4 regions of the Pantoea sp. S-LA4 genome follow, and region 3 is predicted to be linked to each of the others. Evidence: riboswitches for the same ligand, from Rfam matches in the RefSeq annotation. Region 3 holds a riboswitch; each other region holds the start of a gene.
What was found. A riboswitch is a leader RNA that binds a small molecule or an ion and turns the genes downstream of it on or off. The one in region 3 is predicted to bind thiamine pyrophosphate.
Positions count from the first base shown of each region.

Region 1: another riboswitch for thiamine pyrophosphate. It lies ahead of thiC (phosphomethylpyrimidine synthase ThiC); the one in region 3 lies ahead of thiM (hydroxyethylthiazole kinase).
Region 2: another riboswitch for thiamine pyrophosphate. It lies ahead of tenA (thiaminase II); the one in region 3 lies ahead of thiM (hydroxyethylthiazole kinase).
Region 4: another riboswitch for thiamine pyrophosphate. It lies ahead of thiB (thiamine ABC transporter substrate binding subunit); the one in region 3 lies ahead of thiM (hydroxyethylthiazole kinase).

Region 1 is NZ_JBTLRC010000002.1:4,072,995-4,076,827, reverse strand. It holds gene nudC (NAD(+) diphosphatase) at 1-127, opposite strand, end outside; gene rsd (sigma D regulator) at 217-723, shown strand; TPP riboswitch at 864-964, shown strand; gene thiC (phosphomethylpyrimidine synthase ThiC) at 1,051-2,973, shown strand; gene thiE (thiamine phosphate synthase) at 2,976-3,608, shown strand; gene ACX3P5_RS19915 (aminotransferase-like domain-containing protein) at 3,798-3,833, opposite strand, start outside.
Region 2 is NZ_JBTLRC010000004.1:259,339-263,171, reverse strand. It holds gene ACX3P5_RS21780 (6-phospho-beta-glucosidase) at 1-1,168, shown strand, start outside; TPP riboswitch at 1,275-1,377, shown strand; gene tenA (thiaminase II) at 1,473-2,168, shown strand; gene ACX3P5_RS21770 (ABC transporter ATP-binding protein) at 2,165-2,911, shown strand; gene ACX3P5_RS21765 (ABC transporter permease) at 2,908-3,672, shown strand; gene ACX3P5_RS21760 (ABC transporter substrate-binding protein) at 3,696-3,833, shown strand, end outside.
Region 3 is NZ_JBTLRC010000002.1:2,396,665-2,400,497, forward strand. It holds gene ACX3P5_RS12060 (mannitol dehydrogenase family protein) at 1-313, shown strand, start outside; gene ACX3P5_RS12065 (GntR family transcriptional regulator) at 414-1,100, shown strand; gene thiD (bifunctional hydroxymethylpyrimidine kinase/phosphomethylpyrimidine kinase) at 1,140-1,940, opposite strand; gene thiM (hydroxyethylthiazole kinase) at 1,927-2,724, opposite strand; TPP riboswitch at 2,759-2,855, opposite strand; gene ACX3P5_RS12080 (ATP-dependent nuclease) at 3,073-3,833, opposite strand, start outside.
Region 4 is NZ_JBTLRC010000002.1:424,037-427,869, forward strand. It holds gene thiP (thiamine/thiamine pyrophosphate ABC transporter permease ThiP) at 1-287, opposite strand, end outside; gene thiB (thiamine ABC transporter substrate binding subunit) at 263-1,249, opposite strand; TPP riboswitch at 1,295-1,386, opposite strand; gene sgrR (HTH-type transcriptional regulator SgrR) at 1,422-3,083, opposite strand; gene ACX3P5_RS02775 (MFS transporter) at 3,337-3,833, shown strand, end outside.

The DNA of each region.
Region 1 (3,833 bases), 1.7 Mb from region 3:
CTTTCGTGCCAGTCAGACCGAAATTTTCGGCGCTTCCGTGGGGTAAATCACCTTGTGGCAACCAAAGTTTCTGCTCGTGGCTGACAATCCACCATCCAGCGTCTACGCTTGAGATTTCGCATTGCATTTATTTCGTCATCCTTAGCGTCAACTCGCACGCTGAAGTCCTGATGTTAAGTGTGTAGATAAACAACTATAACTCACATGGAGTTAGATATGCTTAACCAGTTAGACGTCCTGGCCGAACGCGTAGGTGGCAGTAACGAACTGGTCGATTCGTGGCTGGAAGCCCGTCGCCAGCTGTTAGTGACCTATTACCATCTGGTCGGCCTGAAACCGAAAAAAGAAGCTCTGACCCGCCTCGATGAGCAGGCGCTGGATAACTTCTGTCATGGCCTGGTCGATTATCTCTCCGCCGGTCACTTTAGTATTTATGAACGCATCATCAGCGAGATGAGCGGTGACAGCCCGATGATCGCAGCGGCCCAGGTTTACCCGCCGCTGGAAGCCAACACCGAGCGCCTGATGCAACTGTACGATGGCCATTTGCAGCAGGCGATCGATGACGATAACTGCATGACGTTCCAGCAGGCGTTGTCTGAAGTTGGTGAAGTGCTGGAAGCGCGCTTCACGCTGGAAGATAAGCTGATCCAGCTGGCATGGGACAACCATCTGGCCCCCCCGCCGGTAGCCAATGACAGCCAGATGGCTCGTCCGGCGTAACCTTAATCACCGGTAAAGGGGTTGTGATTCTGTTACAGCCCTTTTATGCTGAAAGGGTTCTGGCGGCTCAGGCCTGATGAACCTTTTTTCTGTTTAAAAGTTATCGTTTTAAGCCGGTGCCTATCGGCGCAGCGTAAAACGTCTTCTTGTCGGAGTGCCCAATTGGGCTGAGACCGTTAATTCGGGATCCGCGGAACCTGATCAGGTTAGAACCTGCGAAGGGAACAAGAGTAAATATTGCCAGTACGCCAGTGTTTTGCGCTGCCCGTGCTGTTACTCCTGCCGAACTCCGGACAAGCATCATTCCCACTCAACTGGAAGATTGCTATGTCTGACTCAAAAATGACCCGTCGTGAACAGCGTGCCCAGGCCCAGGAATTTATCGATTCACTGCAAGGCGGCAACGCGTTCCCCCGTTCTGAACGTATCTGGATCACCGGCAGCCGGGAGGATATTCGCGTGCCAATGCGCGAAATCAGGCTCAGCCCGACCCACATCGGTGGCAGCCAGGATCAGCCGCGCTATGAGCCGAATGATGCGGTGCCGGTCTATGATACCGCCGGCCCCTATGGCGATCCCGCCGCGCAGATCGATCTGCATCGCGGACTGACGAAACTGCGTGCCGGCTGGATCGAAGAACGTCATGACAGCCAGCCACTGCCGCAGCGCAGTTCAGGCTATACCCAGCAGCGTCTGGCGGATGAAAGCCTCGATCATCTGCGTTTTAACGCGCTGCCTGTGCCGCGCCGCGCCCTTACCGGCCGTTGCGTCACACAGATGCATTATGCGCGTCAGGGCATCGTTACGCCGGAAATGGAGTTTATCGCCCTGCGAGAGAATATGGGCCGTGAGCGAATCCGCGACCAGATTTTGCTGCAACAGCATCCCGGCCATAGTTTTGGCGCGCAACTGCCGGATAACATCACGCCCGAATTTGTCCGTCAGGAAGTGGCCGCGGGTCGGGCCATTATCCCCGCCAACATTAACCATCCTGAATCGGAACCGATGATTATCGGCCGTCACTTTCTGGTCAAGGTAAATGCCAACATCGGCAATTCAGCGGTCAGCTCATCGATTGAGGAGGAGGTCGAAAAGCTGGTCTGGTCAACGCGCTGGGGTGCCGATACGGTAATGGATCTCTCTACCGGCCGGAATATTCATGAAACGCGCGAGTGGATTTTGCGAAACAGCCCGGTGCCGATCGGCACAGTGCCGATTTATCAGGCGCTGGAGAAAGTGAACGGCGTGGCCGAAGCGCTTAACTGGGCGGTGTTCCGCGATACGCTGCTTGAACAGGCGGAACAAGGGGTTGATTACTTCACCATCCATGCTGGCGTGCTGCTGCGCTATGTGCCGATGACGGCAAAACGGTTGACCGGTATTGTCTCGCGCGGCGGATCGATCATGGCGAAATGGTGCCTGTCGCATCATCAGGAGAGCTTTCTCTATCAGCATTTCCGCGAAATCTGTGAAATCTGTGCCGCCTACGATGTCTCACTGTCGCTGGGTGATGGTTTACGTCCAGGCTCGATTCAGGATGCGAATGACGAAGCGCAATTTGCCGAACTGCGTACGCTGGGAGAGCTGACAAAGATCGCCTGGGAATATGATGTGCAGGTGATGATTGAAGGCCCCGGCCACGTCCCGATGCATATGATCCGCCGCAACATGACGGAGCAGCTCGACCATTGCCATGAAGCGCCCTTCTATACGCTTGGGCCGCTCACTACTGACATTGCGCCCGGCTATGACCACATTACATCAGGTATCGGTGCCGCCATGATTGGCTGGTTTGGCTGCGCCATGCTCTGTTATGTCACCCCCAAAGAGCATCTTGGGCTGCCAAATAAAGAGGATGTGAAGCAGGGATTGATCACCTACAAGATTGCCGCTCATGCCGCCGATCTCGCCAAAGGCCATCCGGGTGCGCAGATCCGCGATAACGCGATGTCAAAAGCGCGCTTTGAATTTCGCTGGGAAGATCAGTTTAATCTGGCGCTCGATCCCCATACCGCGCGCGCCATGCATGATGAAACCCTGCCGCAGGAGTCAGGCAAGGTGGCGCATTTCTGTTCAATGTGCGGCCCAAAGTTCTGCTCAATGAAAATATCGCAGGAGGTGCGGGATTTTGCCGCACGCCAGCAAGCCAGCGCTGAGCCGATTGAGGTGGGTATGGCTCAGATGTCTGAACAATTTCGCCGCCGCGGTGGTGAGCTTTACCACCCCGCCGATGCCATGAAGGAGGAGTAACAATGACTGCATTTCCTGCTACCGCGCCGCGCCTTGGGCTTTATCCGGTAGTCGATAGCGTTGACTGGATCGAACGCCTGCTGGACGCGGGCGTCCGTACTCTGCAACTGCGCATCAAAGACCAGCCGGACGAGGCCGCCGAAGCCGCTGTCGCCCAGGCGATTGCGCTGGGCAAACGCTACGATGCGCGCCTGTTTATCAATGACTACTGGCGGCTGGCGATTAAACATCACGCCTACGGTGTGCATCTGGGCCAGGAAGATCTGGAGGTGGCAGACCTGGCGCAGATCCGCCAGGCCGGACTACGGCTCGGTATTTCTACCCATGATGATGCCGAACTGGATCGTGCCCTGGCTATTCAGCCCTCTTATATCGCGCTGGGCCACATTTTCCCGACCCGGACCAAAGAGATGCCCTCGGCACCACAGGGACTGGCGGAACTGCAGCGACATCTGGCGCGACTGTCAGACATTCCCACCGTGGCGATTGGCGGTATCTCTGTGGATCGCGCGCCAGCGGTGCTGGCGACGGGCGTCGGCAGTATTGCGGTGGTCAGCGCCATTACTCAGGCAGATGACTGGCGTGAGGCGACCCGTATTCTGCTGGCACTGGCCGAACCGGGGCCGTTTGCATGAGTATGACTGAGTAACCTGCCGCAAAAATAATCAACGTACTGTAACGACAGCGAAAAAGCAGGAAGGCCGCGCGCAGCGATTCATTCAGTTGCTGGCGCGGCATCGGCCTACGGCTTACGGTAACGGTCGTCAGGTGATCGTTATCTGACCAGGGCCAGTTCCCTCCCTCTTTCTGGCCCTGCTTCTTCCTTATTTAGCCACCAGCAGATCGGACGCTAAGGCAAT
Region 2 (3,833 bases), on a different contig from region 3:
CGTATTTCGCACCTCCATCGCCTGGAGCCGGCTCTATCCGAATGGTGATGAACTGACGCCGAATCCGGAGGGGATTGCCTTCTACCGCGCGGTGTTTGAAGAGTGCCGGAAATACAATATCGAACCGCTGGTCACCCTGTGCCACTTTGACGTACCGATGCATCTGGTGACCGAATATGGCTCGTGGCGGAATCGCAAAATGATCGACTTTTTTGCCCGCTATGCCCGCAGCTGTTTCGAGGCCTTTGACGGTCTGGTGAAATACTGGCTGACCTTTAATGAGATCAATATCTTGCTGCACAGCCCGTTCTCCGGGGCCGGACTGGTATTTGAGGCGGATGAAAATCACGACCAGGTGAAGTACCAGGCCGCCCATCATGAACTGGTGGCCAGCGCGCTGGTGACCCGAATCGCCCATGAGATTAACCCGGCGAATCAGGTGGGCTGTATGCTGGCGGGCGGCAATTTCTATCCCTGGTCAAGCAAACCGGAAGATGTCTGGGCGGCACTGGAGAAAGATCGCGAAAACCTGTTCTTCATTGATGTGCAGGCGCGCGGATACTATCCCGCCTATGCGGCGCGGCTGTTCCGTGAAAAAGGAGTCAGTCTGGAGATAGCCGACGGCGATGCGGAAATCCTGAAAAACAGCGTCGATTTCGTCTCGTTCAGTTACTACGCCTCGCGTTGCGCGTCGGCGGAGATGAACGAGCTTAACAGCAGCGCCGCCAACGTAGTGAAGTCTCTGACTAATCCCCATCTGACGCGCAGCGAATGGGGCTGGGGCATCGATCCGCTTGGGTTACGCATCACCATGAATATGATGTATGACCGCTACCAGAAGCCGCTGTTCCTGGTGGAAAATGGCCTTGGCGCACGGGATACGATTAACGCTCAGGGTGAGATTGAAGATGATTACCGCATCAGCTATCTGCGTGAGCATATCCGGGCGATGGGCGACGCCATCGCCGATGGCGTGCCGGTGCTCGGCTATACCAGCTGGGGCTGCATCGATCTGGTGGCCGCATCAACCGGCGAAATGAGTAAACGCTACGGGTTTGTCTATGTGGATCGGGACGACCTTGGCCGGGGAACGCTGGCCCGCAGTCGGAAAAAATCGTTCTGGTGGTATAAAAAGGTGATCGCCAGTAACGGTGAAGATCTTGAGTGACAACGTCACTGGCTTAGCCCGCTAAACCGCAGCGGTTTAGCGGTGCCATCGGCTGTTGCAGGCCGGCGGCGTGCCGTTGTATTCCGCTGACAATTATCGTATAACAAACGTCTCCGAGGGGTGTCCTGTTATGGGCTGAGATGGTGCAAACCGAACCCTTTGAACCTGATCTGGGTCATGCCAGCGAAGGGACGGGTCGGCAGAGTCTTCTGCAACATCTCCTGCATCATTGCCTGTTCTTCACCGTATGCCCGGATCTCCCTGAGTTAACACTTTTCGTTAACCAACAGTCACTGGAGATCCCATGTCACTTTCACTTTTTGAAACCGGCTTTTATGGCCGCCTGCGACAACGGGCTGGCGATCACTGGCACGCCTATGTCTCTCACGATTTTGTGCAGCAGCTCGCTCAGGGCACGCTGCCAGCGGCCGCCTTTCGGCATTATCTCACCCAGGATTATCTGTTCCTGCTGCATTTTGCCCGCGCCTATGGGCTGCTGGTCAGCAAACTGCACGATCCGGTCGCGCTGCGAACCGCAACGGCCTCTCTCAATGCCATCGTCAATGAACTGCCGCTGCATCGGGCTTACTGCCAGCAATGGGGGATCAGCGAAGCCGCGCTGCTCAGTCAGACCGAAGCGGTTGAAACATTCAACTACACCCGCTACGTGCTGGATGTCGGCCACAGTGGAGATGCGCTGGAGCTGCTGACCGTGCTGATGCCGTGCGTTGCAGGCTATGCCGAAATCGGCCTGAGGCTGTTACAGGCTCCCGCCACGCTGTTCGACGGTAATCCTTATGCCGCCTGGATAGAGAATTATGGCGATGCCGATTATCTGGCGGGCGTCAGAGCCTCACTGGCACTGTTCGAAACGCTGGCCCGGCAGCGCGCCGGCGCAGCGCGTTTTGAACGGCTGGCAACCCTCTTCACCACCGCCACCCAACTGGAATCCGCCTTCTGGCAGATGGGGCTCAATCATCAATCCCCTTTGTCACCATGAGCGACTCAGGAGCATTACTGCCGCCCGGCATCTCAATCCGTGACCTTTGCGTCGATTTTGCCGCGCATCGGCTGTTTGACCGGCTCAGTCTGGAGATTCTCCCGGCAAGTTTCACTGCCCTGCTCGGTGCCAGCGGTATCGGAAAGAGTACCTTAATGCGCGTCATCGCTGGCCTGACGCCGCCGACATCCGGAGTGATTAGCGGCAGTGATGGCCTGCCGCTGGCTGGCCGGATCGCCTGGATGGGCCAGCAAGATTTGCTCTATCCGTGGCTGAGCATTGAGCAAAATGTCTGCCTTGCCAGCCGTCTGAAGGGTGAAAAACCGGACCGCCTCTGGGCGCAACATCTGCTGGAGCGGGTAGGTCTCCATCGTCACGCAACGGCGCGGCCCGCGACGCTCTCCGGCGGGATGCGGCAACGGGCTGCGCTGGCCCGCACGCTGTATGCGCGCAAACCGATCGTCCTGATGGATGAGCCTTTTTCCGCACTTGATGCCCTGACCCGCCATCAGATTCAAACACTGGCGGCGGAGGTGCTGGCACATCATACCGTTTTGCTGATCACCCATGATGCGGCGGAAGCCTGTCGGCTGAGCCATCAGATGCTGATACTCAGCGCCTCCGGTCTGGAATCCTGTCAGCCGTTGCCGGGCCAGCCGCCGCGCGTGCCGAACGATATCGGCGTCATAGAGAGTCAGGCAGCCCTACTGCAAAAACTGTCACTGTCAGAGGTGGCCGGATGAAACAGCTTAACGGTTTAGCCAGAATGTGGCGCGGCATCACCCTGTTTAGTGGACTGATTGCGCTGTGGTGGCTGATCACCCTGACGTCGATTCCGGCGTTTCTGCTGCCTTCGCCCGTTGCGGTGGCACAGGCGTTATGGGCGAACAAAGCCTGGCTCGGCTATCACAGCCTGATTACCCTCACCGAGATCCTCTGCGGGATGATCACCGGCGTCGCGCTCGGCGCTCTGCTGGCGCTGGGCATGACGTTTTCGCCGCGTCTGCAACGCTGGATGATGCCGCTGGTCCTCACCAGCCAGGCGATTCCGGTGTTTGCGCTGGCTCCGCTGCTGGTGCTGTGGTTTGGCTTTGGCATGAGCGCCAAAGTGGCAATGGCGGTGCTGGTGATTTTCTTTCCGGTAACTTCGGCCTTTTATGATGGTCTGCGGCGCGTGCCAACCGGCTATCTGGATCTGGCGCAGACGCTGGGCGCATCACGCGCATCGCAACTGCGTCACGTCAGGCTATTAGCTGCGTTGCCTGCCTTAGCCACCGGATTACGAATGGCGGCGGCGGTGGCGCCGATTGGCGCGATCATTGGCGAATGGGTGGGTTCAGCAGAAGGTCTGGGCTATGTGATGCTGAACGCCAATGCCCGGATGCAGAGCGATATCTGTTTTGCTGCGCTGTTTATTCTGGTGCTGATGACGCTGGCGCTGTGGCTGGCCGTCGATGCCCTGCTTCACCGCCTGATCGACTGGGCTCCTGAGAGTGCCTCATGACCTCTAATCTGCGAGATAAACCAATGCTAAAACCTGTTCTGTCAGCGCTGATGATCAGCGCCGCCCTCTCCAGCCCGCTGCATGCGGCGGAAAAACTGACCCTGATGCTCGACTGGTATATCAATCCGGACCATGCGCCGATTATGGTGGCGCAGCAAACC
Region 3 (3,833 bases):
GCATCTGCGTAACAACAGCCGCTGCGAACTGCTGCTGCTGGGCGTGGCAGCCTGGATGCGCTATGTCGGGGCCATTGACGAGCAGGGCCAGCCGATTGAAATTCGCGATCCGCTGAAAGCCACGCTGGCAGAGACGGTCGCCAGCAGCGAAGAAGGCGCGCCGCGTGTGCGTGCGCTATTGGGTCTGCGCGAAATCTTTGGCGACGATCTGGCGCAAAACGCCGATCTGGTTGCCCGACTGACCGCCTATTATCAGCAGCTGACGACTCAGGGCGCGCGGGCGACGGTACAACAGTGCATGAGCCAGGCATAACCGCCTGGTGACAAAGCACTGGCGCAGACGCAGCGTGCTGATTAGACTGACTCTTTCCCATCGGGCTGGCATCAGCCAGCCGTAATATGGATATTGCTGCATGTCGATCGCTTATACCATTACCACCAGCGAACCGGTGAATCAGCAGATTTACCGGTTTCTGCGCAAAGATATCGTGACCTGTGCGATTCAGCCTGGTTCGCTGCTGTCGGAAAAAGAGGTCTCTGCGCGTTTTAACGTCTCTCGCCAGCCGGTGCGGGAAGCGTTCATCAAACTGGCCGAGGCCGGGCTGGTACAGGTATTGCCGCAGCGCGGCACCTTTGTGCGTAAAATCTCTGCCAAACGGGTGGCGGATGGTCGCTTTATCCGTGAAGCGGTGGAAGTGTCGGTGGTGCGTCGTGCCGCGCTGGAGATTGGCGAACCGGCGCTGATGGTGCTGGCGCACAACCTGCAACTGCAGCGTATGGCCGCTGAGCGGCATGACAGCCAGGCGTTTCTCAGCCTGGATGATGAGTTTCACCGGCTGATTGCCGAAAGTATTGATTGTAAGCTGGCGTGGGAAACGGTCGAGAACATCAAAGCGGCGATGGACCGGGTGCGTTTTCTGACGCTGAGTGAAGTTTCCCCGCCGGAAAGCCTGATTGAGCAGCATGAGGAGATTTTCGCGGCGTTAAAACAGCACGACCCTGACGCTGCCGAAGCGGCGATGCGCCGCCATCTGCAGGAGATGATCTTCTCGATTACCCCTATCGCCGAGCGCAACAGCGCATGGTTTGAAGCCCCCTGATACCGCTGCGTCGCCCTGTTCAGGGACGACGCAACGCTGTTACCACCATTGATGAAAGTGGTGTACCGGCCCAATCCCCTGCCCGACCTCCAGTGAATCTGCCTGCAACAGCGCCTGCTGCAACCAGGCTTTGGCCTCAGCCACCGTATCTGCCCAGTTCGCATAGCGGGGACGCAATGCCGCCAGCGCTGCTGACAGCGTACAACCGGTGCCGTGGGTATGCCGGGTATTGACGCGCGGCGTGCTGAACCGCAGCTGATCCGAAGGCGTCAGCAGCCAGTCCGGACTGTCGTCAGCCGTAAGATGTCCGCCTTTCATCAATACCGCCTGACATCCCGCTGCCAGTAACGCCTCGCCCTGCGTCCGCATCTGCGCTTCATTCTGCGCTACGGCACATCCCAGCAACGCCGCCGCCTCCGGCAGATTCGGCGTGATCAGCGACACCTGAGGCAGTAACAGTTCGCGCACGCTGGCAATTGCATCCGGCGAGAGCAGCGCATCGCCGCTTTTCGCCACCATCACCGTATCCAGTACCACAAAGGGAATTTCAGCGCGCTTCAGCCGTGCCGCGACCCGTTCTACTATCGCGGTTTCCGATAACATGCCGATTTTCGCGCTGTCGATACGCACATCATCCAGCACTGAATCGAGCTGAGCGGCGACAAAGTCAGGATCGATGCGGTAGACCGACTGGACGCCTCGGGTATTCTGCGCCACCAGCGCGGTGATCACGCTGGTGCCATAAGCGCCTAGCGCCGAAAAGGTTTTCAGATCGGCCTGAATCCCCGCTCCGCCGCTGGGATCGGTACCGGCGATGGTCAGGGCATTAATGCGCTTCATGGTTCACCTCCAGCGTCCAGAGCGCATCAAGAAACGCCGTGGCAAAACTGCCGGGACCGGTCGAGCCTGCCGCTGCCTGCTCACCGGCGCGTGCCATCACCTGACAGGCCGTCGCCACGTTGAGCAGCCGGTCACCGGTCAGACTGCTAAAGGCCGCCACCACCGCCGACAACGCGCAGCCGGTGCCGACCACCCGCGTCATCAGCGGGCTGCCGCCGTGAATGGCAAAAGTCCGCAGACCGTCGGTAGCGTAGTCCACTTCGCCGGTCACGATCACCAGCGTCTGATAGTCACGGGCCAGTTGCCGGGCCGCCTCCAGCGCCACATCCGCCTGATGCAGGCTGTCTACTCCGCGTCCGCCGCCGGCCTGCTGCGCCAGCGTCAGAATCTCTGAGGCATTCCCCCGGATCACCGCCGGTTGCTGGCTCAGCAGCTGCTGACAGAAAGTCGTGCGCAGCGTCAGTGCTCCAACGGCCACCGGATCCAGCGTCCAGGGCGTGCCGGCCTGACGGGCAGCCGTGATCGCCGCCTGCATCGCCTGCTGGCGCTCAGCGGTCAGCGTCCCGACATTAATTGACAAGGCATCGGCAAAACCGCTGAACTGCGCGGCCTCCTCTGCATCAATCACCATCGCTGGCGAAGCGTTAAGCGCCAGCAGCACATTGGCGGTAAAGTTTTGAACCACGTCATTGGTCATGCAGTGCACCAGTGGTGACTGGCGACGGAAGCGGTGCAGAATGGGCGCGAATTGCGCAGCAGAAAGGTGTTGAGATTGATGATTCATCATAGCTCCCAACCGGCGAACAAGAAGGCGAATGCGGTCAGGCATCAGACTTCCCTACGCTGGCATTATCCAGTTCAGGTTCAACGGGTATTTCTCAGCCTTCACGTGGAAGGGCACCCCGAGTCATATAGAATAAAATCAAAAACTTTTGATTAGCATTTCATTTATTCATGTTCTGGATAATGCCAGTGGGAAGCCAAAGTCTCAACCCTAAAAAATGCGCTGTGTCCCAACTTGTATCCCTGGATGCGTCCCAAAATATAAATTCTAGAGACAAAAAAAACCCTCCCGGATGATGCCAGTCATTTAAAACTGATTGACATAAAACCAAATTGCTCGCATTTGAATTTACAAAAACCCAATCATTTGCTGAATCGAATTTAATAATTCTTGTTGTGTGTAACGATGAGATTGCATTGTAATATTTTCTGGATGGTGTATATGATTACGGATGAATGTTTGCAACGAAGTATCCACAGGAGATTGCGCAACACTTTTAACCTCCTTAACCCATATTTTATCAAGCGCAATCCCGTTCGAACTTAACCATTGTTCCATTGCTCTTTCACTGGGGCAGGATTTTTTCTCTTGCAAATAACCATATAATTCATTATGCAATTCAACAGTTGCTAGATTGTATGCTTTAAAGTTAATCTCACCCCAAGATGGAGACCAAGGAAACCATGGGGACGTATCAGCTCTTTCCACAATATTTTTGTTATTCTCTTTTTTGAAAACAAACAGGCCAACATTTTTAAGATAAGGAGAAGACAAAATAAAAGGAGAATGCGTTGTAACAAAGACCTGTCTACTTTTAGATATAAGCATCAAAGCCTCTAAAAGTTTTTGTTGGCCTGATGGATGAAGACAAATTTCGGGTTCGTCAATGAAAAGATAAAATGGCTTGCTTATACCTGCACCATGAGCATTACATGTTATCTCAGCGTAAACCTGAAGTAATGATAAGGCCAGCGCCCTTTGCATACCATGCCCCTTTTCTCCCATAGGGACATTTACCCCATCATCAATCATGATAGAAATAGTTTTGAAGAAATTCTCTACTTGCAACTCTTCAAAAATGAAAGAAATATTTGCCATACCAAATTGAG
Region 4 (3,833 bases), 2.0 Mb from region 3:
CACAGGCGCAGCAATAACTGGCGGCCGGGAAAGCGGCGTCGATAAAGGGCGCGGGCCAGCGGCAGGGCGGGCAGCAGCGACAGCAGGGCAGAGAGCAGCGCCTGACCAAAGGAGAAGGCGATAACGTGATGCAGATACGCGTCCTGCAGCACGCTGCGCCAGTCGGTGACCGGCGCGGCATTCCACAGTGAGCCAAAGGCGAACAGCGCCACGCTGATTAACAGCAGCGTGGCGAGCGAACCAGGAATCAGCCAGCGCGGCATCAGCGGCTGACGGCGCGTTGCCACTGGCTAATCCAGCCTGAACGCTGGCTGGCAACCTCTTCCGGCGAGTATTGCAGCGCGGTGGCGGGCACCTTCAGTGTCGAAAATCCGGCCGGCAGGGTGGTGTTGATCACCGGATACATCCAGTTGCCGGTCGGGATGGTGTTCTGGAACGCAGGCGACACCATAAATTGCATGAACTGCTGCGCCAGTTTCGGCTGTTTGCTGCTGGCTAACTGTGCGGCGACCTCAACCTGCAGATAGTGACCTTCGGCAAACGGCGCGGCGGCGTAGTTCTCTTTTTTCTCTTCGATGAGGTGGTAGGCCGGCGAGGTGGTATAGCTCAGCACCAGATCGCCTTCCCCTTTTAGAAACAGGCCGTAGGCTTCACTCCAGCCCTTGGTGACGGTCACGGTTTTCTGCGCCAGCTTTTGCCACGCCTGCGGTGCCTGATCGCCATAGACTTTTTGCATCCACAGCAGCAGACCTAATCCCGGCGTACTGGTGCGCGGATCTTCGTAGATCACCCGCCATTTTTCCGGGCTCTCTACCAGCTCTTTCAGGCTTTTCGGCGGATTTTTCAGGCGGGTTTTGTCATAGACGAAGGCGAAATAGCCGTAGTCAAACGGGATAAAGGTGCTGTCGTGCCAGCCGCCCGGTAGCGTTAGTTGCGCGGTATCGACCTGACTGGCGGCGAACAGGCCGGTTTTTTGCGCCGCCTGCAGCAGGTTGTTATCCAGTCCCAGTACCACATCGGCTTTGCTGTTTTTGCCTTCCATCCGCACGCGATTCAGCAGCGATACGCCATCTTCCAGCGTGACAAATTTCAGTTCGCAGTCGCACTGCGCTTCAAAGGCTTTTTTAATCGCCGGGCCTGGGCCCCAGTCAGCGGAGAAGGAGTCGTAGGTGTAGACCGTGAGCACCGGTTTAGCCGCCAGGACCGGCGTGGAGAGTAACAGCAGCAGTGGCAGAACTTTGTTTAACACTTTGCGCTCCTTCGGGAGAATAGGGGATGAGTCGCAAAGGATCTGAGCAGCAGGTCTCTCAAATCCCTACGTCGGTATTAACCGAATCAGGTTCGACGGGTCTTTCTCAGCCGCACGCGGCACCCCGTTGAGAACGTCACATTCTAGTCATTTCAGCCGTAGCGCGAAAGCGTTACAGCGCGGGCGGCGCAAACCAGGCCGATTTAAAATCGAACCAGCCCAGCGTATTCATCCGTACGCCGCGCATACTGCGCTGACCTTCCAGCAGCAGCCAGTGATGAAACAGTGGATGCAGCCCGGCGTCTTCCACTAACCGCTTACTCCATTCCGCCAGCGGCAGCGCCTTTTCGCGCCAGCGGGCGGCATCAGCCTGCCAGTCAATCGGCAGGCAGTGATGCAGCAGCGGGATCTCATACAGCTGCGCAAACAGTGAATAATTCAGCGGCAGGGTAAAGTTCACGCTGCCGAGCCAGATGTCACTTTCCGCTTCACCCTGATACCAGCTTTCGTAGCTGATCTCGCGGGTCTCCAGCGTGACGCCGTGCTGCGCCAGCAGCGGACGCAATGCATTGGCGATCCCTTCGTGCTCGACGTGCTGGCTATACCAGGTCAGCGTCAGATGGGTCAGGCCGGGCGGCTTTTCTACCGGCGTCAGATCGCGCCGGTGATGCCAGCGCGGCAGCAGGCCATAGGCTGGAAACCAGTAGCGCTGATAACCCACGCCAGCATGATTGAGCAGGGCGATAGGGTTAAACAGATAGCTGACCCAGCGCCGTATCGCCTCGTCGCGGCCCTTCTCTGAGCGCTGATCGAACAGCAAATAGTAGCAACCCTCTTCGAGGCGGCTCTCTTCCTGCACCTCATCTGCGCCGTCGCCCTGCAGACGTACGCCCGCATAGACCAGTTCGTCGCTGATATCCGGCAAGACCCAGATAGAGACGTCATCAATCAGGGCGCGAAAGCCGAAGTAATCATCAAAGGCTTCAATCTTCAGCTGGCTTTCCTGATTGCGGATCACGCTGTACGGGCCGGTGCCAATCGGCTGGCGGGCAAAGTCGCGCAGCGTCGGCCACTCGCGCGGCAGGATCATGGCGCTGACGCTGGCCAGCAACCAGGGTAACCAGTCGTCGGGCTGGTTTAAGGTGATATCCAGCGTCCAGGGCGCGGGCGAGTCGATCTGCTGAATGTGGGAAAACAGCGGCTGCTGGCGCTGACGTTCCAGCGAATCGATCACGTCGGCCATCTCCAGCTCGCGACCATGATGAAAGCGAATCGCCGGACGCAGAAAGAAGCGCCAGTGTAGCGGGGAGGTTTGCTGCCAGTGGTGGGCGATATCAGCCTCGATTTCCCCGTTTTCCTCATTTATGCGCGTCAGGCCGTTGAAAATCTGGCGGGCAATATGGGTTTCGGAGCGGCGCAGGGCGGAGCCGGGTTGAAGATTAAGCAGCGGACGGTAGTAAAGCACCCGCAGAATGTGTTTGCCCTGGCGGAAGCTGCGGCCAAGGTGGGCGCCAATCATCTGCCTGACCTGATTTTTATCGCCGACCAGCTGCACCAGCTGATCGATGCGATCCTGCTCCAGCAGATCCTCCGCCCGCTGCTGCTGTAGCGCCAGGCCGGTGTAGCAAAAAGTGAGCTGCGAGCGCTTACCGCGTCCGGCCTCAGCCTGCCAGATCAACCAGCCGGCAGCCTGCATCCGGTTGAGTAAATTACGCATATGACGACGCGAGCAGTGCAGCAGGTCAGCCAGTTCACTGAGGGTGATCTCCTGCGTCTGACCCTGACAGCTTTGCCACAGGCGAATAAACTGCTGCTTCAGACGAGATGAGGACATAAAAGAGGAACTCCTGCTGAAAAGCGCTCTGTTTTTCTTGCCCTATTTTAAGGGCAAACTTTCCCTTATGGGAAGAGCGGGAGGCATTCAGCAATGAATGGCGTTCGACCCTCATGCCGCTGTTCAGCGGGATGCTTTTCTGAGTAGGGTGCATTTACACCGCCAGCAGATGATCTCTGCTGGCTTTTTTCATGCTGCACGGTATCGTCTACCCTTCTTCTCTTCCCCTGTTCATCCTGTAAGGGATTTCGGTATGAAATCGCTGTTAACGCGGCAGCGCCGCATCAATCCGGTCTATCTCGCTTTTATGGTCGCCTCGTTCATGCTGGGCGTGGCCGGTGCGCTGCAGGCACCGACGCTCAGCCTGTTTTTAACCCGCGAGGTGCAGGCTCGCCCATTCTGGGTCGGGCTGTTTTTCACCATCAACGCGGTGGCCGGTATCGTGGTGAGTATGCTGGTGGCGAAGCGATCGGACAGCGTCGGCGATCGCCGTAACATCATTCTGTTCTGCTGCCTGATGGCGCTGGTCAATGCGCTGCTGTTTGCTTTTACCCGCCATTATCTGACGCTGATTACCCTTGGGGTGCTACTGTCGGCGCTGGCCAGCGTGTCGATGCCGCAACTGTTCGCGCTGGCGCGTGAATATGCCGATCAGTCGGCGCGGGAAGCGGTGATGTTCAGTTCAGTGATGCGTGCGCAGCTGTCGCTGGCGTGGGTAATCGGACCGCCGCTGTCATTCGCGCTGGCGCT